DNA from 4 places in the Streptomyces sp. WMMC500 genome. Region 1 is predicted to be linked to each of the others. Evidence: riboswitches for the same ligand, from Rfam matches in the RefSeq annotation. Region 1 holds a riboswitch; each other region holds the start of a gene.
What was found. Region 1 has a riboswitch for cyclic di-AMP ahead of O7599_RS25350 (transglycosylase family protein). Riboswitches for the same ligand answer to the same signal wherever they lie in the genome.
Positions count from the first base shown of each region.

Region 2: linked by a shared signal. The riboswitch ahead of O7599_RS10365 (LysM peptidoglycan-binding domain-containing protein) and the one ahead of O7599_RS25350 (transglycosylase family protein) in region 1 are both predicted to bind cyclic di-AMP.
Region 3: linked by a shared signal. The riboswitch ahead of O7599_RS34180 (LysM peptidoglycan-binding domain-containing protein) and the one ahead of O7599_RS25350 (transglycosylase family protein) in region 1 are both predicted to bind cyclic di-AMP.
Region 4: linked by a shared signal. The riboswitch ahead of O7599_RS16325 (M23 family metallopeptidase) and the one ahead of O7599_RS25350 (transglycosylase family protein) in region 1 are both predicted to bind cyclic di-AMP.

Region 1 covers NZ_CP114905.1:5,865,548-5,872,890, forward strand. The annotation lists gene O7599_RS25335 (nucleoside triphosphate pyrophosphohydrolase) at 1-356, shown strand, start outside; gene O7599_RS25340 (cytochrome P450) at 358-1,635, shown strand; gene O7599_RS25345 (transglycosylase family protein) at 1,734-2,804, shown strand; cyclic di-AMP (ydaO/yuaA leader) riboswitch at 2,966-3,177, shown strand; gene O7599_RS25350 (transglycosylase family protein) at 3,254-3,904, shown strand; gene eno (phosphopyruvate hydratase) at 4,247-5,530, shown strand; gene O7599_RS25360 (septum formation initiator family protein) at 5,641-6,108, shown strand; gene O7599_RS25365 (DUF501 domain-containing protein) at 6,177-6,713, shown strand; gene O7599_RS25370 (Ppx/GppA phosphatase family protein) at 6,710-7,343, shown strand, end outside.
Region 2 covers NZ_CP114905.1:2,552,431-2,559,773, reverse strand. The annotation lists gene O7599_RS10370 (glycosyl hydrolase) at 1-1,382, shown strand, start outside; gene O7599_RS10365 (LysM peptidoglycan-binding domain-containing protein) at 1,407-2,159, opposite strand; cyclic di-AMP (ydaO/yuaA leader) riboswitch at 2,163-2,352, opposite strand; gene O7599_RS10360 (hypothetical protein) at 2,941-3,840, shown strand; gene O7599_RS10355 (carboxylesterase family protein) at 3,962-5,302, opposite strand; gene O7599_RS10350 (DUF4185 domain-containing protein) at 5,659-6,804, opposite strand.
Region 3 covers NZ_CP114905.1:7,908,933-7,916,275, forward strand. The annotation lists gene O7599_RS34165 (beta-galactosidase) at 1-1,478, opposite strand, end outside; gene O7599_RS34170 (SDR family oxidoreductase) at 1,581-2,372, shown strand; gene O7599_RS34175 (FCD domain-containing protein) at 2,444-3,250, shown strand; gene O7599_RS34180 (LysM peptidoglycan-binding domain-containing protein) at 3,361-4,254, opposite strand; cyclic di-AMP (ydaO/yuaA leader) riboswitch at 4,261-4,436, opposite strand; gene O7599_RS34185 (hypothetical protein) at 4,540-5,196, opposite strand; gene O7599_RS34190 (DUF397 domain-containing protein) at 5,527-5,775, opposite strand; gene O7599_RS34195 (helix-turn-helix transcriptional regulator) at 5,776-6,636, opposite strand; gene O7599_RS34200 (ATP-binding protein) at 6,871-7,338, shown strand; gene O7599_RS34205 (hypothetical protein) at 7,335-7,343, shown strand, end outside.
Region 4 covers NZ_CP114905.1:3,842,289-3,849,631, forward strand. The annotation lists gene O7599_RS16315 (hypothetical protein) at 1-210, shown strand, start outside; gene O7599_RS16320 (VOC family protein) at 276-641, shown strand; gene O7599_RS16325 (M23 family metallopeptidase) at 847-2,019, opposite strand; cyclic di-AMP (ydaO/yuaA leader) riboswitch at 2,031-2,206, opposite strand; gene O7599_RS16330 (PP2C family protein-serine/threonine phosphatase) at 2,430-3,782, opposite strand; gene O7599_RS16335 (cytochrome P450) at 4,026-5,297, opposite strand; gene O7599_RS16340 (cytochrome P450) at 5,294-6,484, opposite strand; gene O7599_RS16345 (ATP/GTP-binding protein) at 6,766-7,343, opposite strand, start outside.

The sequences.
Region 1 (7,343 bases):
GCAACGGCGGCCCGCCCACCGCCGGGCACGGCGGACGTACCGACGAGGCTGCCGACGCCGTAGGGGAAGGCCGGGGCGAGCCCGCACCGGCGGGCGGTCCCGCGGCCGTCATCGGGGCGGAACTGCTGGCGCTGGCCCTGCGGGCGGAGGCCCGTGGCGTCGACCCCGAGACGGCGCTGCGGTCGGCGGCGCGCGGGTACCGCGAGGCGATCCTCATCGCCGAGAAGGCGAGCGCCGAGGCTTCGACGCCCGGCTCGCGCGGTGCGGAACCGGCGGCGGCCGGAGCCGAAGCCCCGTCGTCCGCCGCGGGCGGCGGCGCCGACGGCCCTCCCGGCGCCCCTTCCGGCGCCCGCTGACGTGTCCGGCCCCGACGCGCCCGGCGACGGGCCCCGGCCCGCGCTCTTCGGCTGGGAGTTCGCCACCGACCCCTACCCCGCGTACGCCTGGCTGCGCACCCACGCGCCCGTCCACCGCACCACCGTGCCCAGCGGCGTCGAGGCCTGGCTCGTCACCCGCTACGCCGACGCCCGCCGGGCCCTCGCCGACCCGCGGCTGTCCAAGAACCCCGCGCACCACCACAGCGACAAGACCGGCATCCCGGGCGAACGCAGCGCCGGCCTCATGACCCACCTGCTCAACATCGACCCGCCCGACCACACCCGGCTGCGCCGGCTGGTCTCCCAGGCGTTCACGCCCCGCCGCGTCGCCGCCTTCGCGCCCCGTGTGCAGGAGCTGACCGACCGCCTCATCGACGGCTTCGCGGACCGCGGCGAGGCCGACCTCATCCACGAGTTCGCCTTCCCGCTGCCGATCTACGCCATCTGCGACCTGCTGGGCGTACCCGCCGAGGACCAGGACGACTTCCGCGACTGGGCGGGCGCCATGCTGCATTTTTCCGGGGGACGCCGCCCGGACCCCCGGAACCACGGCAAGGGCCCCCGCGGCGGCGTCGCGCGCGCGGTGAAGAAGATGCGCGCCTACCTCGCCGAGCTGATCCACCGGAAGCGCGCGGCGCTTCGCGCCGGCGACGCCGCGGACGACGACCTCATCTCCGGCCTCATCCGCGCCTCCGACGAGGGCGAGAAGCTGACGGAGAACGAGGCCGCCGCCATGGCGTTCATCCTGCTGTTCGCCGGCTTCGAGACCACCGTCAACCTCATCGGCAACGGCACCTACGCCCTCCTCACCCATCCCGCCCAGCGCGCCCTGCTGGCCGCCGAGCCCGCGCTGCTGCCCACGGCCGTGGAGGAACTCCTGCGCTACGACGGCCCGGTGGAGCTGGCGACGTGGCGGTACGCCACCGAGCCGCTGGAGATCGGCGGGCAGCGCGTCGCCGTGGGCGACCCCGTGCTCGTCGTGCTGGCCGCCGCCGACCGCGACCCCGCCCGGTTCGCCGACCCCGACACCCTGGACCTGTCCCGCCGTGACAACCCCCACCTCGGCTACGGCCACGGCATCCACTACTGCCTCGGCGCCCCCCTCGCCCGCCTGGAGGCGCAGACCGCCCTGGGCACCCTGCTGCGCCGCCTTCCCGACCTGCGGCTGGCCGGCGAGACGTCCGAACTGCGGTGGCGCGGCGGGCTCATCATGCGCGGTCTACGGACGCTGCCGGTGCGCTTCGACCCTTCTCTGTGATCTGCCCGTGACTCTCAGGCGATCAACTTGTGATCGGAGGTACTTCGGTATTAAGTTCTGCCACTGGCTCGAACACACAGGGAACGAAAGGCACTCGCATGCGCTCGGGTAACGGACGCCACCGACGTCCCCGCCAGGCCCCCGCGTTCGTCGTCGCCGCCGGTGCGACCGGGGCGGGTCTCGCCCTGCCGCTGCTGGGGGCGAGCGGCGCGAGCGCCGCCGACGCCGGTACGTGGGACCGGGTCGCCGAGTGCGAGAGCGGCGGGCTGTGGAGCGCCGACGAGGGCAACGGGTACTACGGCGGCCTGCAGTTGACGATGGACATGTGGCAGGAGTACGGCGGCGAGGAGTTCGCCTCGCAGCCCGACTTCGCCAGCCGGGCGCAGCAGATCACGGTCGCCGAGCGCATCCTCGCCGGCATGGGCGCCGACAGGGCGTGGCCGGAGTGCGCCGAGGACGCCGGGCTGGACGGCGACGACGCGGTGCCGGAGGTCGACCCCGGCGCCGAGCTGCCGCTGCCCCCCACGGCGCCGCCCACCCTCGCCCCCGACCCGGGCGCCACGGACGGCTCCCAGGGCGGGGAGAAGGACGGGGACCGGCGTACGGACCGCGAGGACAAGCGCGACGCCGAGGACGGCGACCGCGACGCCGAGAAGGGCACCGAGGGCGGCGGCAAGCACCGCGGCACCCAGGACCCGGACGAGCGCGACGGCGGGTCCGGCGAGTCGGCCGGCCGGGACTCCGACACCACCGGCGCCTCCGAGGGCACCGGCCGGCACCGCGCCCCGGACGCCTCCGCGACCCCCACGCCGTCCGACACCCCGCCCTCCGCCCCCGAGGCCCCGCGCGAGGCCGTCGAGACCCCCGGCAGCTCCCAGTCGCCCGACGCGAGCGAGGTGCCCGACACCGGCCGCGAGTGGATCGCGGAGATCCCCGGCGACGACACGGGGCAGCGAAGCGGGAACCGCGGGAGCGACGGATCCGGCGGCGAAGCCGCGGCGGGCGAGGGCAGTTATACCGTCCGACCGGGTGACACCCTCTCGGATATCGCCTCGGAGCATTCACTGGCGGGCGGATGGTCCGAATTGTACGACGGCAACAAGAACTCCCTCGGTGCGGACCCCGACAACATCAAGCCTGGTCAGGAACTCGAATTGAGCGGGAACTGAACGGTCGGCGGGTGAAGTCGGCGCGGATTAGTCATATTTGACGTAATCGGCTGACCGGGCTACCTGACGGACGGAAAACCGGGCGCGGCGCTTTCCGGGGTCTTTGAATCGCACACGCCTATGTGCTTACCGTCACATCGCTCGCCAACGCGAGCCCCGGTGATCGCCTCACGCCGAATCCTGTCGGCGTTCACCCGGGCCACCTGTGCATGAAGCACCGCTGACAGGAGCGGGGGACCCACGGTAAGCGCCGCTCCGGTCCAACGAGAAGGCGGACCGGACGGCTTGGGGTCAAGCCGCACGCTCGACGTACGGCCGGGCACTCACAGCCCGCACCCGACAGCTCACCTCGCAGGCGTCGGTGAGAAAAGAGCATCATGCTTCTTCCTGCCGGAACGGGTAAGCACCGCCGCCCCGCCGCAGAGGCACGCCTGGGCACACACTCCCGCATGGCCGTTCTCGTGGGCGCCACGGGAACCGCGATCGGGCTGCCCGTGCTGGGCCCTCAGCACGCTGCCGCGGAGCCCATCGATACGTGGGAACGGGTGGCCGCCTGCGAGTCCGGAGGAGAGTGGGCGACGAATACCGGGAACGGCTATTTCGGCGGTGTCCAGTTCTCCCAGTCGAGCTGGGAGGCCGCCGGCGGCCGCAGCTACGCCCCGCGCGCCGACCTGGCGTCGAAGCAGCAGCAGATCGCCGTGGCCGAGCGGCTGCTGTCCATGCAGGGCCCGGGCGCGTGGCCCGCCTGCGGCTCTCGCGCGGGCCTGGCCGCCGGCGGCCCGCCCGCCGGGCAGCTCGCGCCGGCGCCACAGGAGGCGCAACCGCAGACCCAGCCGGAGACGGCCCCGCAGGCGCAGGAGCAGGCGCCGCAGGAGGCCCCGCAGGGCACCGGGGCCCGCGGCGCCGGCGAGCAGACGCAGCCGGAGTCCCGCACCGTCTTCCGCGGCTTCTACTACGAGGTCCGCGAGGGCGACACCCTCGACGACATCGCCCGGCGGCACGGCGGGGAGAGCTGGCGGCAGTTGTACGAGGACAACAAGTCCGTCATCGGCGGGGACCCGGACCTCATCCGGCCGGGCCAGAAGCTGAAGGTGAGCTAGCCGGGGGCGCGGGCCGCCGCACCGGACCGAGACCGGCCGGCCCGCCCGCGCCCCGTACCGCCGCACCCGTCGCCCCGTACGCCGCCGGGGCACGGTGCGGCGCGGCGTGGCCGTCCCGGCCCGTCCGGTGCGCCGGCCGGGACGGCCACGCCGCACACCGCCGGCCCCGGTGACCCCGGGCCCGGCTCCGGAACCCTCCCTGCACTCTCGCGTCCTCTCCCGGCCTTTCCGGGCGCGAACCGTCTCGTACCGCGGAATGCGGCCGGGTACGCGCCGGGGCCGTCACCCGGGGCGGCTAGGCTCAGGGCGGAACCCGTAGCGAATCCCTCCGAAGGAGACACCGTGCCGTCCATCGACGTCGTCGTAGCCCGAGAGATTCTCGACTCCCGCGGCAACCCCACGGTCGAGGTCGAGGTCGGCCTCGACGACGGCAGCACCGGCCGTGCTGCCGTACCGTCCGGCGCCTCCACCGGCGCCTTCGAGGCCCTGGAGCTGAGGGACGGGGACAAGGCCCGCTACGGCGGGAAGGGCGTCGAGAAGGCCGTGCTCGCCGTCATCGAGCAGATCGGCCCCGAGCTCGTCGGCTACGACGCCACCGAGCAGCGCCTCATCGACCAGGCGATGTTCGACCTCGACGCCACCCCCGACAAGTCGTCGCTGGGCGCCAACGCCATCCTCGGCGTCTCGCTCGCCGTCGCGCACGCCGCCTCCGAGGCTTCCGACCTGCCGCTGTTCCGCTACCTCGGCGGCCCCAACGCGCACGTGCTGCCCGTGCCGATGATGAACATCCTCAACGGCGGCAGCCACGCGGACTCCAACGTCGACATCCAGGAGTTCATGATCGCGCCGATCGGCGCCGAGTCGTTCTCCGAGGCCGTACGCTGCGGCGCGGAGATCTACCACCAGCTCAAGGCCGTCCTCAAGGAGCGCGGCCTGTCCACGGGCCTCGGCGACGAGGGCGGCTTCGCGCCGAACCTCGACTCCAACCGGGACGCGCTGGACCTCATCGTCGAGGCGATCCAGAAGGCCGGCTACACCGCGGGCCAGGACGTCGCCCTCGCGCTCGACGTCGCCGCCTCGGAGTTCTACAAGGACGGCGCCTACGTCTTCGAGGGCAAGAGCCGCTCCGCCGCCGAGATGACCGAGTACTACGAGCAGCTCGTCGCGGACTACCCGCTGGTGTCCATCGAGGACCCGCTGTTCGAGGACGACTGGGCCGGCTGGCACGTGCTGACCGAGCGCCTCGGCGACAAGGTCCAGATCGTCGGCGACGACCTCTTCGTCACCAACCCCGAGCGGCTGCAGCGCGGCATCGACGAGAACGCGGCGAACGCGCTGCTGGTCAAGGTCAACCAGATCGGGTCGCTCACCGAGACCCTGGACGCCGTCGAGCTGGCCCAGCGCAGCGGCTTCAAGTGCATGATGTCCCACCGCTCCGGCGAGACCGAGGACGTCACCATCGCCGACCTGGCCGTCGCCACCAACTGCGGCCAGATCAAGACCGGCGCCCCCGCCCGCTCCGAGCGGGTCGCCAAGTACAACCAGCTCCTGCGCATCGAGGAGATCCTCGACGACGCAGCCGAGTACGCGGGCCGCAGCGCCTTCCCCCGCTACAAGAACGGCTGACCGGGCCGACCCGTACGACATCGGCGTCGGACGCACCCGGCCCCGGCCGCACCGCGTAAGGTGCGACCGGGGCCGACCACCGCACGCCGCCCGGGGAGGACGCGACGCACATGGCCAGGGAGCGCTTCTCCACCACCACCCGGCTCAAGCTGCTCGGCGAGCAGGCCGTCAGCCGGGTCTCGGAGCGCGTCTACCGCGCGCGCCCGCCGCGGCGCAGCCGGCTGACGGGGCGGGCCGCGGTGCTCGCGCTCGTCGTCTGCTCGCTGGTGGTGGCGCTCGCGTACCCGCTGCGCCAGTACATCGCCCAGCGCGCCGAGATCGCCGAGCTGGAGCGGGAGAAGGCGCAGGCCGAGCGGCGGGTGGAGGAGCTGCGGGACGAGAAGGCGCGCTGGCGGGACCCGGAGTACGTCCGCCGGCAGGCCCGCGAGCACCTGCACTACGTGCTGCCGGGCGAGACCGGCTACCTGATGCGCGACGGCACCGGCTCCGCCCGCTCCGGCGAGGCCGGGGAGACGGTGGACAGGCCGTGGTACGAGAACATGTGGGACGGCCTGGACGCCGCGGACGGGCGGCGCTGAGGCGCGTACGCACGCGCACCCCGCCGGCCGCCGAGCGCCGCCCGCCGCCCGCCTGTTGAAGAGGAGAGATGGACAAACCCCCGCCGCCCACCGAGCACACCCCCGCCACCGCGGCGGACGCCGCCGCCGTGGCCGCGCAGTTGGGCCGCTCCCCGCGCGGCCTGCGCGCCGTGGCGCACCGCTGCCCGTGCGGCAACCCGGACGTCGTCGAGACGTCCCCGCGACTGGCGGACGGCACGCCGTTCCCGACGCTGTACTACCTGACGTGCCCGCGCGCGAACTCCGCGATCGGCACGCTGGAGGCGAACGGCGTGATGAAGGAGATGACCGCCCGGCTGGCGGCGGACCCGGAGCTGGCGGCGGCGTACCGCGCGGCTCACGAGGACTACGTCGCCCGCCGCGACGCCATCGCCGAGCTGCCCGGGTTTCCGAGCGCGGGCGGGATGCCGGACCGGGTCAAGTGCCTGCACGTGCTCGTCGCGCACGCGCTGGCGGCGGGGCCGGGGGTGAACCCGCTGGGGGACGAGGCGCTGGCGATGCTGCCGGAGTGGTGGGCCAAGGGCCCGTGTGTGACACCGGAGACGACCGGGGAGGACGAGGCATGACGCGCGTGGCAGCCGTGGACTGCGGCACGAATTCGATCCGCCTGCTGGTGGCGGACGTCACCGTGCCCGAGAGCGCCTCCGGCGCCGGGGCTCCCGGTGAACTGAAGGACCTGGACCGCCGGATGGAGATCGTCCGGCTGGGCCAGGACGTGGACCGTACGGGCCGGCTGGCGCCCGAGGCGCTGGAGCGCACGTTCGCCGCCTGCCGCCGGTACGCGGAGATCATCGAGCGGCTGGGCGCGGTGCGTACCCGGTTCGTCGCCACGTCCGCCACGCGCGACGCCGAGAACCGCGCGGACTTCGTCCGCGGCGTGGAGGAGATCCTCGGCGTCCGCCCGGAGGTCGTCACCGGCGACGAGGAGGCCGCGCTGGCCTTCACGGGCGCGACGAAGGAGCTCTCCGGCCGGCTGCCGGGCCCGTACCTGGTGGTCGACATCGGCGGCGGCTCGACGGAGTTCGTCTCCGGCACGGACCGCGTCGAGGCGGCCCGCTCGGTGGACGTCGGCTGCGTCCGCCTCACCGAACGCCACCACTTCGCCGACCCTCCGACGCCGCGGCAGATCGAGGCGGCGAAGGCCGACGTCGCCGCGGCCCTGGACGCGGCGGAGGCAACGGTCCCCCTCCGCGACA
Region 2 (7,343 bases), 3.3 Mb from region 1:
CCGCGGCCGACACGACCGGCGGGCGCGCCCAGCCCGTCGTCTACGAAGCCGAGGACGGCTTGCTGAACGGCACGGTCGTCGAGTCCGCCGCCCCCGGCTACTCCGGCACCGGCTACGTCGCCGGCTTCGACGCCGCCGAGGACTCCGTCACCGTCACCGTCCCCGACGGCCCGGCCGGGCTCCACGACCTCGCGATCCGCTACCGCGCCCCGTACGGCCAGAAGGTCGCGTCGCTGGAGCTCAACGGCGAGGGCGCGGGCGACGTCACCCTCGCCGCCACCGACACCTTCGGCACCGTGGCCGCAGGCAGGGTGATGCTGGGGGAGGGCGCCGACACGATCACGATCGTGAACAACTGGGGCTGGTACGAGATCGACGCCCTCAGCCTCAGCCCGAGCGAGCCCCGCCCGCCGCACCAGGTCTCCGGCGTCCCCGTCGACCCGCGGGCCACCCCCGAGGCCCGGGCGCTGCTGAGTGACCTCACCGCGGGCTACGGCCGGCACATCCTCAGCGGCCAGCAGGACGCGGCATCCGTCCGCTGGGTGGAGGAGAACGTCGGCCGCGCCCCGGCCGTGGCCGGGCACGACATGATGGACTACTCGCCCAGCCGCGTCGAGCGCGGCACCACGTCCACCGAGGTCGAGAACGCCCTCGCCTGGCACGAGCGGGGCGGCATCACCACGTTCGTCTGGCACTGGAACGCCCCCGCGGGCCTCATCGACCAGCCGGGCAAGGAGTGGTGGCGCGGCTTCTACACCGACGCGACGACCTTCGACGTGGCCGCGGCGCTCGCCGACCCGCAGTCCGCGGAGTACGCGCTGCTGCTGCGCGACATCGACGCCATCGCGGCAGAGCTGAAGCGGCTGCAGGACGCGGGCGTCCCGGTGCTCTGGCGCCCGCTGCACGAAGCCGAGGGCGGCTGGTTCTGGTGGGGAGCCAAGGGCCCCGGGCCGGCCAAGGAGCTGTGGCGGCTGATGTACGAGCGCATGACCGGCCACCACGGGCTGCACAACCTCGTCTGGGTGTGGAACTCCGTCGACCCGGCCTGGTACCCCGGCGACGACGTCGTCGACGTCGTCAGCGCCGACACCTACCCGCCGATCGGCGACCACGGCCCCGCCGCCGGCACGTACGACAGGCTGGTGGACCTCGTCGGCGACAAGAAGCTCGTCGCCCTGACCGAGACGGGCTCCATCCCCGACCCGGACCTGCTGGAGGCGTACGAGGCGGACTGGAGCTGGTTCACGACCTGGAGCGGCGAGTTCATCGACGACGGCGAGCACAACCCGCTGCCGTTCCTCAGGAGGGTGTACGAGCACGAGTACGTCATCACCCTCGACGAACTGGCCGACTGGCGTGCCCGAGACGGAGAGCGCCGGTGAGTTCACCGGCGCTCTCCGGTTTTCTCAGTACGGCCCGAACACGTTGTCGATCGACCCGTACCGGTCGGCGGCGTAGTTGCACGCGGCGGTGATGTTGGCCACCGGGTCGTAGCTGTCGGTCGAGGTGCCCGGCACGTGGTAGGCCTCGAAGGTGGGAGCGATGACCTGGAGCAGGCCCTTGGAGGGCGTGCCGTTCACGGCGTTGATGTCCCAGTTGTTGATGGCCTGAGGGTCGCCCCCGGACTCACGCATGATGTTGCGGTGAATACCCTCGTAGGTCCCGGGGATGCCGTGCTCGGCCATGACGTCGAGCGACTCCCTGATCCAGCCGTCGAGGTTGTCCGGGTAGCTCGTGACGGACGCGGTGGCGGCCTTCGTGCCCGAGTCGGATTCCTTCGACTCGCCCGTGTCGGCCTTGCCGCCGAGCGCGAGTTCCAGGCCCGGGAGGATGAAGTCCGGGTTGTCGCCGACGGCCTCGCGGTTGTCTTCGTACAGCTTCTCCCAGCCGCCGGGCACGCCTTGCTTGTCGGCGATCTTCGCCAGGGAGTCTCCCGCGACCACGGCATACGTGGTCGCCTCGGCCTTGGCGGCCCCCGCGGCGGTGGCCTCGGCGCGTACGCCGGTCTGGTGGGCGGACTGCGGGGCCGGTCCGGCGGCGGAGGCCGCGGACGCGCCGATCAGCGGGACGGCGATCGCGACGCCGCTGACACCGGCGAATGTGACACCACGGCTGATCAGTCGCAGCTTGGGACGGCGGTGCTTACCTTTTGCAGGCATGGGTGTTTCTCCTCCTGCGCCTGCGAGGTGAGCTGTCGGGTTCGGGCAGGAGCTGCCCGGCCGCACGACGGTGCGACTTCACCCCAAGCCGTTCCGGAATCCGGACCGGCGACTTACCTATGGGTCCCCCGCTCCTGCCGTGTGTGATTAGGGAACGGTTCCGGGTGGCGGCAGGATTCGGCGTCCACCCGGCTGGCGGAGACTTAAGCATGTCTTTTCGGTCCGGACAAGCCGCGGAACTCGTCTGGTCAATACGAGACCGGCTCAGGGACCTGTTGAGTGCCGCTGCCGGAATCGAAGAGGCGCGCAACTCGCGTGCGGAATAAGGATTCTGTGAAATCCGCCGCCGGTGCGCCGCGGCCAAACGTGATTCGTGTCACCGGACTCAGGAGCCCGATCGGGGCGAATCGATCAAATGGTACGTAGCGGCATGACGGAATGTCCGATAAGTTCCGTTGGTTCTTGGGTATGCGGCAGCCGGCGTTCGCAGGGACAGTCGATCCCGGCACGGGCGGGAATTCGCCGATCCGAAGAGGGAACCGCTCGCCTGTGGGAGAACGGGGCGTCAACTGGCCGAAGAAAACAACGTCTTTGGAGTCGCTGCCTTTGGATTGCAGGCGCAGGGTGAGCAGTTGACCGCGAGGCCCCCGCGGGCGACGACGGCGCCGCAAACGCCAGGCCCGGCCCCGGCGGCATCTCCCGGATCCCCGCGAACCTTTTCGGCGGCGGCGGCGACCCACTCACAGCACCGCCCCCACTTCCTCCCGGAAAGGTGTCCATCGTGATCACTCGACGCGTCTCCGCCGCGGGACGCAGCCTGCGCAGGGTCCTGGTCGCCGCGACCGCCGCCGCCGTGGGCGCCACCCTCCTCATCGCGGCTCCCGCCACGGCACGCGAGTCCGCGGCCCCGGCCCCGGCCCCGGCCCCGGAGCAGTGGAATCCGCCGGCCCACCTCGTGCAGCCGCTGGCCGAGGTCTGGAGCCACATGGAGGACACGTACGGGAACCTCTACGGCTTCCGCAACTACGGCTGGGACCAACTGATGGCCAACGGCGACGGCAGTATCCACTACTGCGTCCGCTGGGAGTCGAGCGTCCCCGTCACCGCCGCGCAGCGGGACGACGTGCACGAGTCCCTGGAGAAGCAGTACAACAAGTGGATCGACTCGGTCGCCGGCTTCGACGACTTTCCGTACCAGGACGTGGACGTGAAGGTCGTCGGCTGGGCGGTGGCCGACCGCTCGACGCTGCAGTGGCAGGACGACTCCGTCGACATCTACGCCGGCGTGCTGGACGGCGCCGGCGCCCCGCAGTGCGCGCCGGACTGCGGCCGCTTCTTCCACCAGGACGGCGACTACTCCCGGTGCCCGGGCGGCGAAGCGCGCCACTACGACCAGTCGCTGTGGCTGACCGAGGGCTTCGGCGGCGGCGCGGGCGGCGACTGGGGGCAGCGGATGGGCCGCGGCTACTTCATGGACGCCGTCGGGCGTGACCAGGAGAACATCCACATCCTCCTGCACGAGATGGGGCACACCTGGGGCCTCGACGACTTCTACGACTGGACCCCCACCGGCGTCGGCGGCTTCCTCATGAAGGCCGGAAGCGCCTCGCAGATCACCGAGTTCGACACGTGGATGCTGCGGGACTTCTGGCGCCACCTCAAGAGCCGCTACGGCAGGTGAGGCCGGCCGGCGCGAGCCGGCGCCCGGTCGCCGTGACCGGCCGCCCCCGCCGCCACGTGCGGGGGCGGCCGGCGCGGCGCCTCGACGTACTCCTCGCCGGCCGCGGCGTGCGTCCGCGGGGTCAGCGGCGGGCCCAGAAGCCGCACCCGTGGTCGGCCGCGAAGGGCGTGGGGGCGATGTCGGTGCCGGACAGCCCGAGCACGGAGGGCTCCCCGCCGGCACCCGCCGGGCGCCACTCGGGCAGGCCGGGGCGGTTCGGGTCGCCGTGGCGGGCGAAGGCGGTCCAGTAGCCGACCATCGCGGCGCTCAGCCTCTCCGGACCGGGCTCCGCCCAGGGCACGTCGAACAGGTAGGGCACGTCGGAGCCGTGGTGGGCGCCGAAGGGGAACCCGTCGATCACCTCGCCGCTGTCCTCGGTCAGCTCGTACGCGTAGACCGGGGCGTACCGGGCCGCAACCGCGGCGGTGGCCAGCGTCGGGCAGGCGCCGATCCGGCCGCCCCAGTCGGTGAGCACGCTCGCCAGCGTCAGGACGGGGCTGGGATGGCCGTCGGCAGGGTAGCGCTCCAGCACGGCCGCGCCGTCGGCGCCGAAGGTCTCGGCCACGACGCCGGCGTACCGTTCGGCGGTGAGCCGGTTGCCGGACAGGTCGTACTCGTACGGCACGAAGGAGCGCATCTCGTCGCGGGTGCTCCCGATCAGCAGCGGGATCCCGGCGGCCGAGCCGCGCCGCAGGGCCGTGCCCGGCTGCCGCGGCAGGGAGGGCGTGCCGGCGACCGGCCCCCAGGCGTCGTCGGCGAGTGTTCCGGTGACCGGTGCACCGACGCCCTCCAGGGTGCCGAGCAGGTCGGCAACCGGGGCCCGGCGCAGGCAGGCCGCGGCGTCCGCGGCGTCGGCACAACCCACCTCACGGGTCGCCCGTGCGCCCTTCGCGTCGGCGGCCGCCTTGGTCATGACCGGGTTGGCGCACGCGCCGCTCTGCACGACAGCGCGCTGGAACAGGCCACGGGAGGCCGGGGAGGCCAGGTGGGCGCAGACGCTGCGGGCACCGGCCGACTGTCCGGCCAGCGTGACGCGCGCGGGATCGCCGCCGAACGCCGCGGCGTTGCGCCGCACCCACGTCAGCGCCCGGGTCTGGTCCATCAGGCCGTAGTTGCCGGAGACGGCGCCCTCGGTGTCCAGCGCCGGCTGGGAGAGGAACCCCAGTGCGCCGAGGCGGTAGTTGACGCTGACCACGATCACGTCACCCGCGGTGACCATGCGGGTCGCGTCGTAGTCGGAGCCCGCGCCGGTCGTCATGCCGCCGCCGTGGATCCAGACGATCACGGGCAGCGGCCCGCTCCTGCTCGGCCGCAGCGGCCGGGTGACGTTGGCGTACAGGCAGTCCTCGCCGCCGCTGACCGGCGCCCCGGGACCCCCGTAGGACTGGGCACACGCCTGACCGGGGGCGGTCGCGTCGCGCACGCCCGGCCACGGCTGCGGCGGACGAGGGGCGCGCCAGCGCAGCGTGCCGACCGGGCTCGGCGTACGGCACTCCCTCGAACCGGACGACGTCGCCGGCGACCTCGCCGCGCAGCCGGCCGGCGTCCACCCGGACACGGGTGGGGTCCGCGCCCGCCGCGCCGGCGGCGGGGGCCGCCGGCACGGGCGCGACCACGAGGGAGAGGACGGACAGAACGGCCAGACAGAGCACGGTGGTTCGGGTGCGAACGGACATGCCGACAGCATCGAGCGCACCGGGTGCGCGGCGCGTCCGCCGGCGGGCGACACCGCCGCTACTCCCGGCGGCGTAGCGGAGCCGGTCGGTCCGGGGCTTCGTGTCAGCGCTTGTCGCCGGAGGAAAGTCTGGTCCGCATCAGGTACACGTTGTACGGATCCCACTGCGACATCGTGAAGTACAGATAGGGACTCCCGGAGTCGGCGGACCGCGGGTGGATGTACGAGCCGTAGAGCCCGGGGTACTGATCGGCGTGGGCCACGATCTGCTCCGGCGCCCACGGTCCGGTCTGCTCCGGCGCGGTGCGCATGACGATGGCCCTGCGGGTCTCGTTGAGGTACATCATCACCCACTTGCCGAGGTAGCGGCTGTACTGAACGGACAGTTCACCGGCGGGGTCGGCGGCCACCGGCGCCGCGGCCGCCTGGTCCCGGCCCCAGTGACGCCCGTTCCAGTACCGGTACGCCTTCGGCTCCAGCACCCGGTGCTCGGGCACGCGGGCGAGGTGCACGTCCCCGTAGCGGCCGTTCGGCGTGCCGTAGAGGTAGACGTGTCCGTCCTCGCGCACCATGGCGGCCATCTGGAACTTGTTGTCCCACGCTGGGGTGTTCTGCCAGCGGGCGCGGCGGTCCTTCGTCCAGGTCTCGCCGTTGTCGTCGGAGTAGGCGATGCCGGCGTAATTGGTCTCCCAGTGCCCGGGCTCACCCCAGTGGTTCACGGACATGTAGTGGATGTACTGCCGCCCGCCCACGGAGATCGCCGCGGTCGGGATGACGGTGACCTCGCCGTTGTCGTCGTTGCCGGACTTCCGGCAGTCGAGGAGCTCGCCGGCGTGGCCGGGCCGGTCCTCGGCCATGCTGGTGTACGTCATCCCGTCGCCGAGGTCGCGGTCGCTGCTGCGGGCCAGCGTGTTGCAGCGCCAGTCGAGGGTGGCCGGGTCGCCCACGCCGCCGCCGGGGCCCGTCCAGCCCAGCCCGTGGGTGTCGCCGAAGGCGGTGAGCACCTGGCCGCGGCCGTTGTCCCACATGATGCCCAGGTCGGTGGCCTTGACCTCCCAGCGGCCGATGGTGTCGTTGATCGCGTCGGGGCCGGTCAGCTTGGCGACCCGCTCGGCGGGCGAAGGCGGGCCCGCGGGGGTGCCGCCGGGCGCCGGCTGTGAGGCGGCCGGAGCGGTGAGCGAGGCGGCCAGGGCCACCGCGAGCACGCCTGTCCGCAGTGACGTGGACCATGTGAGGTGCCTGATATGCACGTGCGAGTCCTTTGCCTCGTGGATTGCCTGGTCCCTCGCCCGCCACGACGAGCCGACGGTCCGGCCATCCGGCCCAAGAAATCGATTTCACGCGCATGATGCGCTTGCGGCGACCCGAAGGGCAATGGTCGTGCACGAGACTCGGCTCCAAGTCGCCTGCCATCACGGACAACCGCAGCGTGGGGCGGCGCTCTTCAGCACTCCACGACGTTGACCACGCAGGTGTGCTCAGCGGCGTCCGTAACGAGTCCTACCGCTGCTGGGCCTGTACGCGTCTTTGACGATTTGCTCCAGGTCGTCATCACTGAGACCACGCCAACTTGAAGTTGCTGGTCAGCGTAGTAACGTGATCGTTCTATCGTGTACTCACGCTGGTCGGGGGCGGCTGTCTGTGGTGTAGATCGTCTGGTGGGAGGATTGTCGATTCCCGCTCGCCGCTGTGCACGCCTCCTACGGTTCGCTCCGTGGCGTATCCCGGGCGCTCGAACGCATCACCGCACGACGCGCGGAAGCGCGGTGCAGAGATTGTGACTGCTGAC
Region 3 (7,343 bases), 2.0 Mb from region 1:
CCGCCGACGTGGACGCGGTCGCAGTCGTCGGAGATGCCGGTGAAGTACGAGACGAGCAGGTGGCCCCCGGCGCGTACGAACTCCGTCAGCCGGGCCCCCGTCTCGGCACTCATCAGATAGAGGTTCGGCACCACCACGAGCCGGTAGGCGGACAGGTCGCGGTCCGGCGGCACCACGTCGCACTCCACGCCCGCCTCGAAGAACGGCCGGTAGTGGCGGCGCAGCGTCTCGGCGAAGTCCAGGTCCGCGGACGGGTGCGAGCCCTGGTCCAGCGCCCACCAACTGTGCCAGTCCGCGAGCAGCGCCACCTCGGGCCGCGAGCGCGCGCCGGCGAGCTGCGGGACGCCGCCCAGCTCCCGGCCCAGCGCGCTCACCTCGCGGAAGATCCGGGTGTCGGTGCCGGCGTGCGGCACCATCGCCGAGTGGAACTTCTCGGCGCCGCCGGGGGTCGCCCGCCACTGGAAGTACAGCACCGCGTCCGCGCCCTGCGCGACGGCCTGCCAGCTCCACAGCCGCATCGCGCCGGGCGGCTTGGGGCTGTTGCGCGCCCGCCAGTTGACGGCGCTCGGCGCCTGCTCCATCAGCATCCAGGGGCGCCCGCCGCCCGCGGAGCGGGTGACGTCGAAGGCGAGGGCGGCGCCGACGTGGGTCTCGGGGTCGTACGGGTCCTGGTAGTAGTCCAGCGCCTGGACGTCCTCGTGCGCCGCCCAGGCGTACGGGTCGACGGGCTTGTGCAGCGGCATGTGGTTGGTGGTGACGGGCACGTCGGGGGTGATCCGGCGCAGCGCCTCCTTCTCGGCGAGGTAGCACTGCAGCAGCGCGTCGTCGCAGAAGCGCGCGTAGTCCAGCACCTGGGCCGGGTTGGGGTGCGTGGGGGTTCTGCGCGGCGGGAAGATCTCCTCGAAGGTGCCGTAGCGCTGCGACCAGAAGGTGGTGGCCCAGGCGGCGTTCAGCGCTTCGACGGTGCCGTGGCGCTCGCGCAGCCAGCGGCGGAAGTCGGCGGCGGAGACGTCGCAGTAGCACCGCGGGTTGGAGCAGCCGTACTCGTTGCCGATGTGCCAGCTCTCCAGGGCGGGGTGGGTGCCGTAGCGGGTGGCCAGCTCGGTGACCAGGCGGACCGCGTGCTCGCGGTAGACCGGGCTGGAGGGGCAGAAGTGCTGGCGCGAGCCGGGCCACTGGCGGACGCCGTCGGCGTCCTGCGGCAGGACCTCGGGGTGCCGCTCGGTCAGCCACGGCGGCGGGGAGGCGGTCATGGTCGCCAGGCAGACCCGTATGCCCGCGCCGTGCAGGTCGTCCAGCACGCGGCCGAACCAGTCGAAGTCGTACGTGCCGGGCCGCGGTTCGACCAGCGCCCAGGAGAAGATCCCGGCGGTGACCATGGAGACCCCGGCCTCCTTCATCAGCCGGATGTCCTCGGCCCTGACCTCCTCGGGCCAGTGCTCGGGGTTGTAGTCGCCGCCGAAGTGGATGCGCGCCACGCTGTTTCCGCCCCTCTTGCTCAATTCTTAAATTACGAATTAACCTTGCCGGGCAACGTAGAAGTGCCGCGGCAGATCCGTCAACACCCGGAGCGTGACCTCGTGACAGCAGCCGGAGCCGCGCAACCCCCGCACACCGCACGCTTCGCCGGCCGCACCGCGGTCGTCACCGGCGCCGCCGCCGGCATCGGCGCGGCCACCGCCCGCCGGCTCGCCGCCGAGGGCGCCGCCGTCGTCGTCGCGGACATCGACGGCGACCGGGCGGAGGCCGCCGCCGCGGAGATCACCGCCGCCGGCGGCACGGCCGCGGCCGTCGCCGCGGACGTGGCCGGGGAGGACGGCTGGGCGCGCATCCTTGCCGCGGCCGGGGGCTTCGGCCCCGTCGGCGTCCTGGTCTCCAACGCCGTCGCCGTCGACGTCGCCCCCGCGCACGAGACGTCGCCCGCCTCCTGGCGGCGTCAGGTCGACGTGGGCCTGACCGCCGCGTTCCTCGGCTTCCGCGCCTGCCTGCCCGGCCTGCGCGCGCAGCCGGACGGGCCCGGTGCCGCGGTGCTGGTCTCCTCCGTGCACGCCCGGCACGGCATCCCCGGCCACCCCGCGTACGCCGCCGCCAAGGGCGGGCTGCTCTCGCTGGCCGGCCAACTCGCCGTCGAGTACGGCCCGTCGGTGCGGGTGAACACCGTGCTGCCGGGACCGGTGCTCACCCGGCTCTGGGACCGCGTGCCCGAGGCGGACCGCAGGGCCAGCGCCGCGCAGACCGCCGCCGGCAGGCTGGGCGCGCCGGAGGAGGTGGCCGCCGCGGTCGCCTTCCTCGCCTCACCGGAGGCGTCGTACGTCACCGGCACGAGCCTGGTCGTCGACGGCGGCTGGAGCGTCGTAAAGTCGTCGGCCTGAGCCGGGGCGCCGCGGGGCGGCGCGGGCGGCGGGGGAGCAGTCGAGCAGGATTCAGGGAGGAGCGAGCGGCCATGCCGGGTTACGCCCGCCGCGGGGTGCACGGACAGACGGTGGAGACCCTCGCGCACCGCGTCCTCGGCGGCGAGATCGCCGAGGGCGCCACCCTCGACCTCGCCGCCCTCCAGGCCGAACTGGGCGTGAGCCTCACCGCGCTGCGCGAGTCGCTGAAGGTGCTGGCGGCCAAGGGCATGGTCGACGCGCGGCAGAAGCGCGGCACGTTCGTCCGGCCGCGCTCCGACTGGCACCTCCTCGACGCCGACGTGCTGCGCTGGCGCTTCGAGTCCGCGGCCCGGCAGCAGGGCGAGGGCGATGCCGCGCGGTCGCGCCCCGCCGCCGCCCCGCTGCTGCGCGACCTGGACGAGGTGCGCGGCATCGTCGAGCCGGCGGCGGTCCGGCTGGCGGCCGTGCGGCGTACCGCCGCCGACCTGTCGGCGCTGGAGGAGGCGCTCGCGGCGATGGCCGGGGCGCGGGACGGCGCGACCGCCTCCGCCGCGGCCGTCGCGGCGGACCTCGCCTTCCACCGCGCCCTGCTCGCCGCCTCGCACAACGAGCTGCTGGAGCGCATGGATCTGGTCATCGCGAGCGGACTGGCCGCGCGCGACCACCTGGTGCACGGCCCCGGGCACCATCCGCAGGATCCCGTGCCGGGGCACCGCGCCGTGCTGGAGGCGATACGGGCCGGGGACCCGGACGCCGCGGAGTCGGCGATGCACCGGCTCCTCGCGCAGGCGGCGCGGGACCTGGCCGAGGTGTCCGGGGCGGCTCCGCCCGCGCCCGCGCCGCCGCCCCCGGCGACGGAACAGGCGGCCGGGACGTAGCCCTGGGGCCGTACCCGAGCGGGGGGTCCGTAACCGAACGCGCCCCGCCGCGCGGACGATCCGCGCGACGGGGCGGCGGGAGACTCACCGCGGGCCCGGAGCCCTCGGCATCAGTACCAGTTGTTGGCCTGCCAGAACTCCCAGGCGCCGCACGGGCTGCCGTAGCGCTCGTTCATGTAGTCCAGGCCCCACTTGAGCTGGGTGACCGGGTTGGTGCGCCAGTCGGCGCCGGCCGAGGCCATCTTGTCGCCGGGCAGCGCCTGCATCAGGCCGTACGCGCCGGAGCTGGGGTTGGTCGCGGTGTGGTCCCAGCCGCTCTCCCGCTCCACGATGTTGCTGAAGCAGGTGAACTGGTCCGCGGGCACGATCTCCCGCGCCGCGGCCTGGATGCCGGACTCGGTGGTCGGGACGCTCGCCTGCGACGCCTCGGTGGCACCGCCGGAACTCCCGGAGGACGACGCGCCGTTCGGGTCGACGGCCTCGCTGACCTTGCCGCCCTCGGTGTCGACGCGCAGTTCCGTGCCGACCTTGAGCGCGGCCGGGTTGTCGCCGATGGCCTTCTTGTTGTCGACGTACACGCGCTGCCAGCCGCCGGGCACGTCGTACTTCGCGGCGATCTTGGAGAGCGTCTCGCCGGCGGCGACGGTGTGCCCGACGTAGCGCTGCTGCTTCTTCTCGGTGGTGGCAGCGCTCTGTTCGGCGTCGGTGGGCTTGCTCTCGGCCTGCTTCTTCCCGTCGAGGTCCAGCTCCTGGCCCGGCAGGATCAGGTGCGGGTTGTCGCCGACGGCCGCCTTGTTGGCCTCGTACAGCCGCTGCCAGTCGGCCCCGAATCCGTTGTCCTCGGCGATCTCCGAGAGGGTGTCGCCCTTCTCGACCGTATAGGCGTGCGCGGCGGTCGCCGCGAGGCTGCCGACGACGGGCAGGGCTATGCCCACCCCCGCGGCGGCGGCATAGCGGCGGGTGGAGCGCGACTTGGGCGCGCGCCGGGTGCCGGTTCCGGCCATGGTGGCTCGCTCTTTCTCCGACGCCTGCGAGGTGAGCTGTCGGGTTCGGGCTGGAGTTGCCCGGCCGCGTCGTGCGGTGCGGCTTCACCCCGAGTCGGGGAGTCCGGTGCGGTCCTGCCACCGTGCCTCCGGCCGACGGAGAAGTGGTTCCCCCGCTCCTGCCCGAACGGCTGTGGGGACGACGGTTCCGGGCTCCGACGGGCAGGATTCGGCGTACCGGAGCGCGGTGCTCGCGTCTGCGAACGTCTGGGACACTAGGAGATCGAACGGCAGATCACAAGCGGATCACGAGGATCCACGCGTAGTCTGACGCTCCGTGGTGACGCGCGCACGCGCGGGGCGGCTGGGGCGGGTGTGACGTTCGGCACCCGGTCCGCGGCGCAGCGCCTCCAACAGCGGCTGTCCCGCCGGTACGACGAGACCGTGCACCCCGCGCTCCGCGGCGCCGGCGAGGGCGGCCCGCCAGGCGTCAGGACCGGCGGGCGCCGCCACCGGGGTCCAGCGCCCGGCGCCCGGTTCCTCGTAGCCGGGACCGGCGGGCGCGAGCCGGCGGAAGGCGGGCACCTTGGGGGCGACGGCGACGAGTTCGGCGCACCGCCGCGAGTCCGCGGCGAGCGCGAGCCTGCCGGCGCTGAGCAGCACGACGGTGGCCAGGGCCCGGGCCAGCAGGGCGGCCTGCGGGACGGTGTCGGGCAGGGCGACGACGAGCTTCGCCCGGCTCGTGGCGGTGGCCAGGGCGGCGGCGAGCGCCAGCACGTCGTGCGCCGGGTCCGGACCGCCGTCCAGCCACAGCGCGTCGGCGCCCGCGGAGTCGTACGCCGCGCACTCCGCGAACCAGGCGCCGGGCTCCTCCGGCAGCCGGGGGAGCAGTACCCCGACGCGGACCGCCCGCCGGGCGGCGGCCGGGACGGCGCCGGAGGGCGCGGGTGGAGATGGGCTCATCGCGGGCCTCCCCGAGTGGCTGACGAGGGCCATCGGGGGCATACCGTACGCCTCTACGTCGCGGAAGGCAGCGGTTCGTACACCCACGGTTCATGATTTTTGAAATTTCATGTGCCGCGCCACCGCGCGGGGTTGGGCACCGGACCCGTGAACACCGAGGGAGGGGACCCCCCCGGGGTGTCCCCTCCCTCTCTGTACTCCCGGCCGGCGGCCCACGTCAGCGCATGCGGGCCACTCCCCCGTTCGCCGGGATGGACTCGCCGTCCGGTGCGGACGGCGAGTGGACCGGGCGGCGCCGCGGGCGGTGCGCGGGCACGGCGCCGGGCGCGGTCACGCGGGGCTCCGCGAGAGCAGGAAGTCGGCTTCGCCCGCCTTGGCGCCCTCGATGAACGCGTCCATCTCACCGGGGGTGTAGATCAGGGCGGGACCGTCGGGGTGGGCCGAGTGCCGGACCGCTATCCGGCCGTCCCGTAGCTTCATGGCCTCGACGCAGTTGCCGCCGTTGCCGCCGCTCCACGGCTTGTGCCAGCCTTCGGTGCCGAGATCGGCGGCCGGCATGCCGTTGTAAATGCGTTCCATTCACAGCTCCTTGCGGAAGTCCCGGAGGACGTCCTTCGTGCGTTGTGCCGTCGCCGCCTGGGCCGCCATGTGGTCCAGGGCGGCGAGGTGTGTGGCCACCTCGTGCCGGCCGTCGAGGTAGACGGCGCCGGTGAGGTACTCGGTGTAGATCATGTCCGGCAGCTCCGGCATGGCGAACCGGAAGAGGACGAAGGGGCTGTACGTGCCCGGGTGGTGTCCGGTGCGGAACTCCGCCATCTGGAACGTGACGTTGGGCAGCGAGGAGAGGTCGAGGAGCCGGTCGACCTGCGCGCGCATCACCGCGCCGCTGCCCACCGGGCGGCGCAGGACCGTTTCATCGACGATCGCCCAGAACCGCGGCGCGTGCTCGCGGGTGAGCAGTTCCTGGCGCTCCATGCGCAGCGCGACGTGCCGCTCGATCTCGGCGGGGCCGATCCGGCCGAGGGAGCCGACCTTCAGCACGTGCCGCGCGTAGTCCTCGGTCTGCAGCAGGCCGGGCACGAACTGCGGCTCGTACGACCTGATGAGCGACGCCGCGCCCTCCAGGCTCACGTACATGCTGAACCAGTCGGGCAGGATGTCGTGGAACCGCTGCCACCAGCCGGGCTCGTTCGCCTCCTCGGCCAGCGCGACGAAGGCGTCGACCTCCTCCTGGGCGATGCCGTACGCCTGCAGCAGCATCTGCACGTACGGGATCTTCAGCGCGACCTCGGCGGTCTCCATCCGGCGCACGGTGGCGGGGGCGACGCGCAGGGTCCGGGCAGCCTCCTCGCGCTTGAGCCCGGCCCGCTCGCGCAGCTCTTGGAGCCGCTTCCCGAGCACGACCTGCCCCACGGTCGGCGCGGACCGCGGTTCGCTCACGCCATACCTCCCTGTCGGACTGCCGCAAGCAGTGTGCCACGCCCGGGCCTCGGCGGACACAGTGCAACGGAAACTCTGAAAATTTCACAGTGAGGGTTGCCAAGTGACAACGGCGGGGCCATAGTTTGGGCTGTGAGCCAGTCCACACAGCCGTATCGCTCGGGGGTCGTGACACAGGGCCCCGGCTTGCCGGGATCCCGTTCGGGGGTCGATGCGGCGCGGTGCGGTTTCGAGGTGCCGGGCCGCGCGGAGGCCGTCACGGTCGCCCGCCGGCTCGCCCGCGAGCAACTGCACCGCTGGGGGGTGGAGGACGAGGTGGGCGACAGCGCCACCCTCGTCCTCTCGGAACTGGTGACCAACGCACTGCTGCATACGGGGAGTCGGCGCATAGGGTGCGAGCTGCGCTGCAGCGCCGACCGCCTGCGGCTGGCCGTCACCGATCAGGGTGCCGAGCCGGGCCGCCTGCGGGTGCAGCGGTCGGCCGCGGACGAGCAGGGGCGGGGGCTGCTGCTCGTCACCGCGGTGAGCAGTAGCTGGGGGGCGTACGACGCCCGTCCCGGCCCGGGCCTGGTGGTCTGGGCGGAGCTGCTGCGTGAGGAGCCGGCGGCCGGGACGGCCGCCGGCCCGAGCGCTCCGGGCACCCGCGCGGCGGCCGGCCGGCCGGAGGCCGGTGGGCCCGCCGGCAGGCGGACCGCAGGATGATGCGC
Region 4 (7,343 bases), 2.0 Mb from region 1:
GGGTACGGCTTCCACGGCAGCCGGTCCGCTCATCTGGCCGACGTCGAGCGCTTCAACGACCTGGGGCGCTGTCCCGACGTCCGGCGGATGCTGCGGTTCGCCGCGAGCGACGTCTTCGAGCGGCCCCAGCGGATGCTCCACACGATCCGCGCCGCCCTGGGCGAGATCGCCGCCGGGGGCAGTACGTCCACCGGCGCTGCTGCCGCGTGAGCCGCTGAGCCGGGCGCGGCACGGCGTCTCACGGGGTTTTCAGGGCCGCGTGGCAGGGTGGCGCCATGGACGCCTACGTCAGGAACATCGTGCTCGACTGCGCCGACGCCCGCGAGCTTGCCGACTTCTACACGCGGTTGCTCGGCATGCGGGTCATTCGCGACGACTGGATGGTGATCGCCAAGGACGAGGACAGCTTTCCACGGCTGGCATTCGAGGAGGTGCCGGGCTACCGGCCGCCGCTCTGGCCCGACTTCGAGCGCGCGTATCCCCAGCAGATGCACATCTGCTTCGGCGTCGACGACTCGGCCGCGGCGGGCGAGCTGGCGCTGCGGCTCGGGGCCACGCGGCTCTCCGAAGAAGGCGGGAGCTGCCCGGTGTTCGCCGACCCGGCCGGGCATCCGTTCTGTCTCTGCGGTCCCGGGGAGTAGGTCCCGGGAAAAGGCCGACGGCCCTGGTGTCGGGGGGTCGGCCACCAGGGCCGCCGGCGGTCTCGGTGCGCGCCCGGACGCCACGGGGGAAGGTGCGTACGGGCACGCCGGAGACGTGGGGAAGGGGTTTATGGGGGCTTGCGGTCCGTCGGGCGGGCGGGGTGATCCCGGCCCGCAAGGCCGGGCTGCCGGGCCCGCCGCCCGGTCAGACCGGGGCGCCGTTGTTGCGCAGCCAGGCGAGCGGGTCCACTGCGTCCCCGCCGCCGGGTCGGACCTCCAGGTGCAGGTGCGGGCCGGTGACGTTGCCCGTGGCGCCCACGCGCCCGATGACGTCGGCGGTCGTGACCTCGCCGGAGGACTGGATGATGGAGGACAGGTGGCAGTACCAGATCTCGGTGCCGTCCTCGAGCGTGAGGACGATGCGGTAGCCGTACGAGCCGGCCCAGCCGGCCTCGGTGATGGTGCCGCCGTGCACGGCCTTGACCGGGGTGCCGGTGGAGGCGGCGAAGTCCTGGCCCGTGTGGCCCGCGGCCCACATGTCGCCGGACTCGCCGAACGTCGAGGTGAGGGTGTAGTTGGCGAGGGGGGCGACGTAGCTCGCGGCGAGCTTGGCGAGGCGCTCGGCCTCCGCCTTGCGGCGGGCCTCCTCTTCCGCCTTGCGGCGGCGCTCCTCCTCGATACGGCGCTGGCGCTCCTCTTCCGCCGCCTTCGCCTCGGCGGCCTCCTCGGCCGCCTGCTTGGCGGCCTCGGCCTCGGCGGCGGCGCGGGCCGCAGCGTCGGCCTCCGCCTGCTGCTGGTCGGCCTGCTGAAGGATGCGCGCCCGCAGGGCCTCGCCGGAGTCGGCGGCCGGGGTCGCGGTGCCGGAGCCGGTGTCGCTGGCGTAGCTGACCTGGGTGAGCGGTGCGGTGGTGACGACGGTGTCGTCGGAGACGGGCTCTTCCTTGCTCGGTATCAGCTCGCCGACGCCCGGCAGGCTCTCCGCGTCCGGGAGTTGGGCGCTGATCTCGCTCGTGACGGCGTCGACCTGGTCGGGCATGGATATCGCGACCGGCGGCTTCTCCTGCGCCGTGGCCATGCTGCCCGCGCCGACGGCGGCGAAGACGCCTACGCCGAGTACGGCGCCGCTGCGCGCCATGCTGCCGCCGCGCTGCCGGGGGAGGCGCCGGCGGCCGCGGGAGGGAAGGCCGTCCTCGGGGAAGACTTCGTCGACCGGCTCTTCGGCGGCGTAGACCGGTTCTCCGGCGGCGTAGACCGGCTCTTCGGCGGCGTAGCCGACCGGCGCGTATCCCTCGGGGGCGCTGCCGGCGGGCGCATAGCCGTCGTAGCCGTAATCGTCATAGCCATGGCCGTAGCCAGGCCCAGGCCTGTAGGACGCCACGAAGGCGTACTCCTTTCCTTCCTTCTCGCCTACCGGGTTAGCTGACGGGTTCGGAGCAGGAAGGTCTCCTACGGGCCGCCTCCTCGCGGAGGTTGGCCCGATTCACCCCAAGGTGGTGGTTCCCCGGTTCCCTAGGTGTTGCCGTTGCTGCAGTTGTTTCGCGTGCGGGATTCGGCGACGGCGCACGGTGCCGCCTCTTGCGGCGGCAGTGACGACCGCGCTGCGTTACCGCACGCTAGCGGACGACGGCGTTCGATTCCAAGTCGTTCCCGTTATTCAGTTGTGCTTTGCCGCGGACGATCCGGGCATGTACCAGCGGAAACGGACAACTTGACGCGCCGGCTACACGGAGTGAGGTCCGGTCGTTAGCTGATCGTGCATCAGTTGTTATGCGGAGGGGCGCTGTTCCACTACGGAGCGTGTGCATGCGAGGGCGGGGCCGGCGGCGTGCCGGACGGGGTACGGGAGCGGGCGAGGGAGAACAGCGCCATGTCGTCCGCGACCCGTCCGCCGGTGTAGCGGGTCACGTCGTCCAGGAGAGTGTCCAGCACCTCATGCGGGCCGTCGAAGACCTGACCGCCCAGCCGGGTCAGCGGGTCGTAGAAGACGCCCGCCTTGTTCCGCGCCTCCGTCACGCCGTCGGTGAACAGGACGAGGGCGGAGCCCGGCGGGAACGGCACCTCCAGCAGCTCGTCCGGCCACGTGCCCAGTTCGCCCATGCCCAGCGGCAGCGCGTGCTCGCGCGGGTGCAGCATGCGCGCCGCGCCGTCGGCACCCAGCAGCATGGGTGCCGGATGGCCGCGGTTGAGCAGCCGCAGCCTGCCGCAGTCGCGGTCGACCTGCGCCAGCACCGCCGTCGTGAACCCCTCCACCCGGTCGAGACCGCTGCGCCCCGTCTCCTGGCGCTGCAGCGCGCGCTCCAGCCGCCGCGCCACCCCGGCGAGCCCCGGCTCCTCCTCGGCCGCCTCCCGGAAGGCGCCGATGACGACGGCCACGGACTCCACCGCCTCCAGCCCCTTGCCGCGTACGTCGCCGACGATGCAGCGCACGCCGTACGGGCTCTCCTGCACGGCGTAGAGGTCCCCGCCGATCCGGGCGTCGGCGTCGGCGGCCCGGTAGCGGGCGGCGACCAGAAGGGGGCCGAAGCCGGCCGGCGGGTTCGGCAGCACGGCGCGCTGGGCGGCGACGGCGACGTGGCGGGCGGAGGTCAGCCGCCGGTAGTTGCGCATGATCAGGACGTTCATGCCGATGGCCAGGCCGCCGATCACGCACTGCGAGATCATCTCGATGATGGACTCGCTGTAGTCCGCCGTGCCGTTGCCGATCTCCAGCACGACGTTGACGATGATCGCGATCACGGCGGTGAGCACGGTCGCGCGCAGCGACAGCAGCCCCGCGGCGACCAGCGGCGCGGACTCGAAGAACGGGGACGAGGTCAGGCCCTCCGGCGTGACCCAGTAGAACACCGCACCGATGAGGATCAGCATCGCCGGCAGCCAGCGCAGCGCCCATCCCACGCGCCGCTCGCCGGTGCTGGCCACGTCGGCCCGCGAGGGCGGCCGGGCCGGCAGCTCCAGCGCCGGGCTGTCGTCGCGGTCGGCGGGGCCTTCGGCGTACGGGCCGGCCTTCTTCCGGAACAGGCGGCGCCCGCCCCCGTCCGTACCGCCGCTGCCCCGCCGGTCGCCGCGCCGCCGGCCGCCGCCACGCCGGTCGCCGCCCAGCCGGTCGCCGCCCTGCCCGCCGTCCTCCCGCACCGGCTGCACCTGCCCTCTCCTGCGCTTGCCTTCCTGCGCTGCCCTTCCTGTGCGGCCGACACGCGGGCCCTTGCCGTCGTCCCCTCAGGTTTCCGCGTCCCGGGCAGGACGGCGACCGGGCGGGGCCAGGCGGGTTACGGACCGGGTGACGGGCGGGAGCCCAGGCTGGGGACGGAGGGGAGACGGAAGGAGGACGGCGGGCAGGGCAGAGGCACGACCGGCGGACACCGGCCCTGCCCCCGGCCCCCGGCGTCAGACGAGCCGTACGGGGAAGGACTCCAGGTCGTTCTGCGTCAGCACCGGCAGGTTACGGATCTCCGCCAACGGCACCGCCGGCCGCAGCTCCGGGAACCGGGCGAAGAGCGCCGGCAGCGCCACCGCCGCCTCCAGCCGCGACAGCGCCGCGCCGGGACAGATGTGCGGCCCGTGCCCGAAGGTCATGTGCCGGATCGGCGTCGCCCGGGTCACGTCGAAGGCGTCCACGTCCGCCCCGTGGTGCCCGGCGTCGCGCCCGATCGCGCGGTACGAGATGACGACGCCCTCGCCCTTCTCGATCACCGTGCCGGCGATCTCGATGTCCTCCGTCGCGAACCGCATCAGCAGGTGGGTCACGGGCGGGTCGTAGCGCAGCGCCTCCTCGATCGCCGTCTCCCACGTCACCTTCCCCTCCCGGACCATGCCGAGCTGCTCGGGGTGGGTCAGCAGCCCGCGCACGGTGGTGAGCAGGAGCGTGATCGTGGTCTCGTGCCCGGCCGCGATCATCGACTTCAGGTTGCCGACGACCTCTTCCTCGGTCAGCGGCTCACCGCCCTCGTCGGCGAGGATCAGCGCGCTGGTGAGGTCGTCGGCGGGGTTCGCGGTCTTCTGCCGCACCATGTCCGTGAACACGCGGTCCAGCTCCGCCATCACCGCGAGCCGCTCGTCCTGCGGCGTGAGCATGGAGAAGAAGGCCCTCCACAGCCGCATCTGACGCGGTATCTCCGATTCCGGGACGCCCATCAGCGCGCACACCACGCGCATCGGCAGCGGCTGCGCGAAGACCTCCTTGAGGTCGACCACCCCGTCGCCTTCCGCCGCCGCGGCCTGAAGGGAGTCCAGCAGCTCGGCGGTCACCCGCTCGACCACCGGCCGCAGCGCGTCGAGCCGCCGCGGCGTGATGGCCTGCGCCGTCTTGGTGCGCAGCCGCCGGTGCTCGGCGCCGTCGACCGTGAACATCGACCGGCCCGGGTCGACCATCCCGATCAGCGGCCACTCCGCCGTGACCGCGCCGGTCTGCCACAGCCGCCAGGCGCCGATGTCCTTGACCAGCCGGGTGTCGGTGAGCAGTTGCCGCGCCTCCGCGTGCCGCGTGACGGTCCACGCCGGCGCGCCGAGCAGCTCGATGCGGGTGAGCGGGGGTGCGGCGCAGAGCCGGGCGGTCTCGCCCGCGAGGTCGCGGACGAGCGGGTCGACGGCCAGCGGCTCGGGCAGGGCCCCGGAGCCGGTCGGGGCGGCGGCGGGTCCTGCGGCGTGCGGGCAGTTCACGGATGACCTCCAGCAGCGCGTACGGGGGTGAAGGTGACCGGCAGAGCGGTCATGCCGCGCAGGAACGCGGACGGCCGCCGCACCAGCGTCGCGGCCGGTACGGACAGGTCCAGGTCGGGCAGCCGGTCGAGGAGCACCTCAAGGCCCGTCCTGGCGATGATCTCGGCGATCTCCTGGGCCGGGAAGGGGCAGCGGAAGTCGCCGTAGCTGAAGGCGAAGTGGGCGCTGTTGCCCGACTGCGCCGGTACGCCCCCGTACCCGCCGCCCACGCCGCCGGCGCCGCCCAGCGCCTGCTGGATCTCCGGGTCGTCGTTGGCGGCGGCGAGGCCGAGGAGCAGCAGGTCGCCGGCGCCGACGTGCTGACCGCCGAGCCGGGTGTCGCGGGCGGCCCAGCGGCCGACGAGGATCTGCGTGGGGGTGTCCTCCCACAGCACCTCGTTCATGGCCTGGCCGACGCTGTGCCGCCCGCCGCCGAGGGCGGCGGCGAAGCGGTCGTCGGTGAGCATGAGCCGGATGGAGTTGCCGATCCAGTCGGCGGTGGGCAGGAACCCCGCGGCGGTGGTGTCCTTGAGGTCGAGCATGACCTCTTCGTCGGTGAAGTGCATGGGGTCGGCGAGCATCCGCGAGGCGACGTCCTGGCCCGGCACGAGCCGCTTGTCGGCGACCAGCCGCGTCATGTGCTCGATGAACGTCTCGTACGCCTTGAGCGCACCGGGCCCGCCGTCCGCCAGCTCGTTGAGCACCTGCGCGAGCTGCCGCCCCTCGGCGTCGGGGAAGCCGATGAGCCGGGCGAGGACGAGCACGGGCAGGGGGGCGGCGTAGTCACCGACGAGTTCGGCGCTGCCGCGGGAGCAGAAGGAGTCGATGAGCCGGTCGGCGAGCTGCTCGCAGTGCCGGCGCAGGTCGAAGGGGTCGACGCTCTCCAGCGCGGCGCCGACCATGACGGCGTGCCGGCGGTGGTCGGCGGCGGAGGCGGTGAAGTGGATCGACGGCATGACCTGGCCGACCATCGGCAGCAGCGGCCAGTCGGGCGGGATCTTCTCCCACTGGTTCCACAGCCCGCGATCCCGCGGGAACAGGTCGGGGTCGGAGGTGACCTGGTGCAGCTCGCGGTAGCCGATGACGAGCCAGGCGGGGATGTCGCCGGGCAGTTCGACGGGGACGACGGGGCCGTGGTCGCGGCGCATCTCGCGGTAGAGGTCGCGCGGGTCGGTGTGGAAGCGGGGGCCGCTCAGGGGTACGGAGCCGGCGGCGCCGGCGTGCGGGCACGCTGCCGCGGGAGCCCCGGAGGGCTCGGGGGCGCCGGCGGACTCGGGAGCCCCGGCGGGCTCGGGCAGCCGGGCCGACTCGGCAGCCGCACCCTCCTCGGCCGCTGCGGCATCCTTGCCGGCCGGCACGGCACCCGGCTCGCCCGGTGCGTGTGCCGCTCCGCTCCCCTCAGGTGCGGCCTGGTCCTCGGGAGTCGGGGTCATGTCGCGGTCTCCGGTGCGGTGGGGGCGGCGGTGGCGGCGGCGGTGCTGGCGAGGCGTTGCAGGTGCTCGACCAGGGCGATCAGCACGCCCTTGCTGGACTCGCGGGACCGCGCGTCACAGTCGACCAGCGGGACGTGCGGGTCGAGGTCGAGCGCGTCGCGCACCTCGGCGGCGGTGTACGGGGGCCCGCCGAAGTCGTTGCGGGCGACGATGAACGGCGTGCCGTGGTGCTCCAGCCGGTCGATGGCGTACCAGGAGTCGGCGAGCCTGCGATGGTCGACGAGCACGATCGCGCCGAGCGTCCCGGAGAACAGCCGGTCCCACAGGAACCAGAACCGCTCCTGGCCCGGCGCGCCGAAGAGGTACAGCACGGTGCGCTCGTCGAGGCTGATCCGGCCGAAGTCGAAGGCTACCGTCGTGGCGGTCTTGCCGGGCACGGCGCTGCGGTCGTCGATGCCGCGGCCGGCGAGGGTCATCGTCTCCTCGGTGTTCAGCGGCCGGATGTCGCTGACGGAGCGGACCATGGTCGTCTTGCCGACGCCGAAGCCGCCGACGATGACGATCTTCAGCCCGT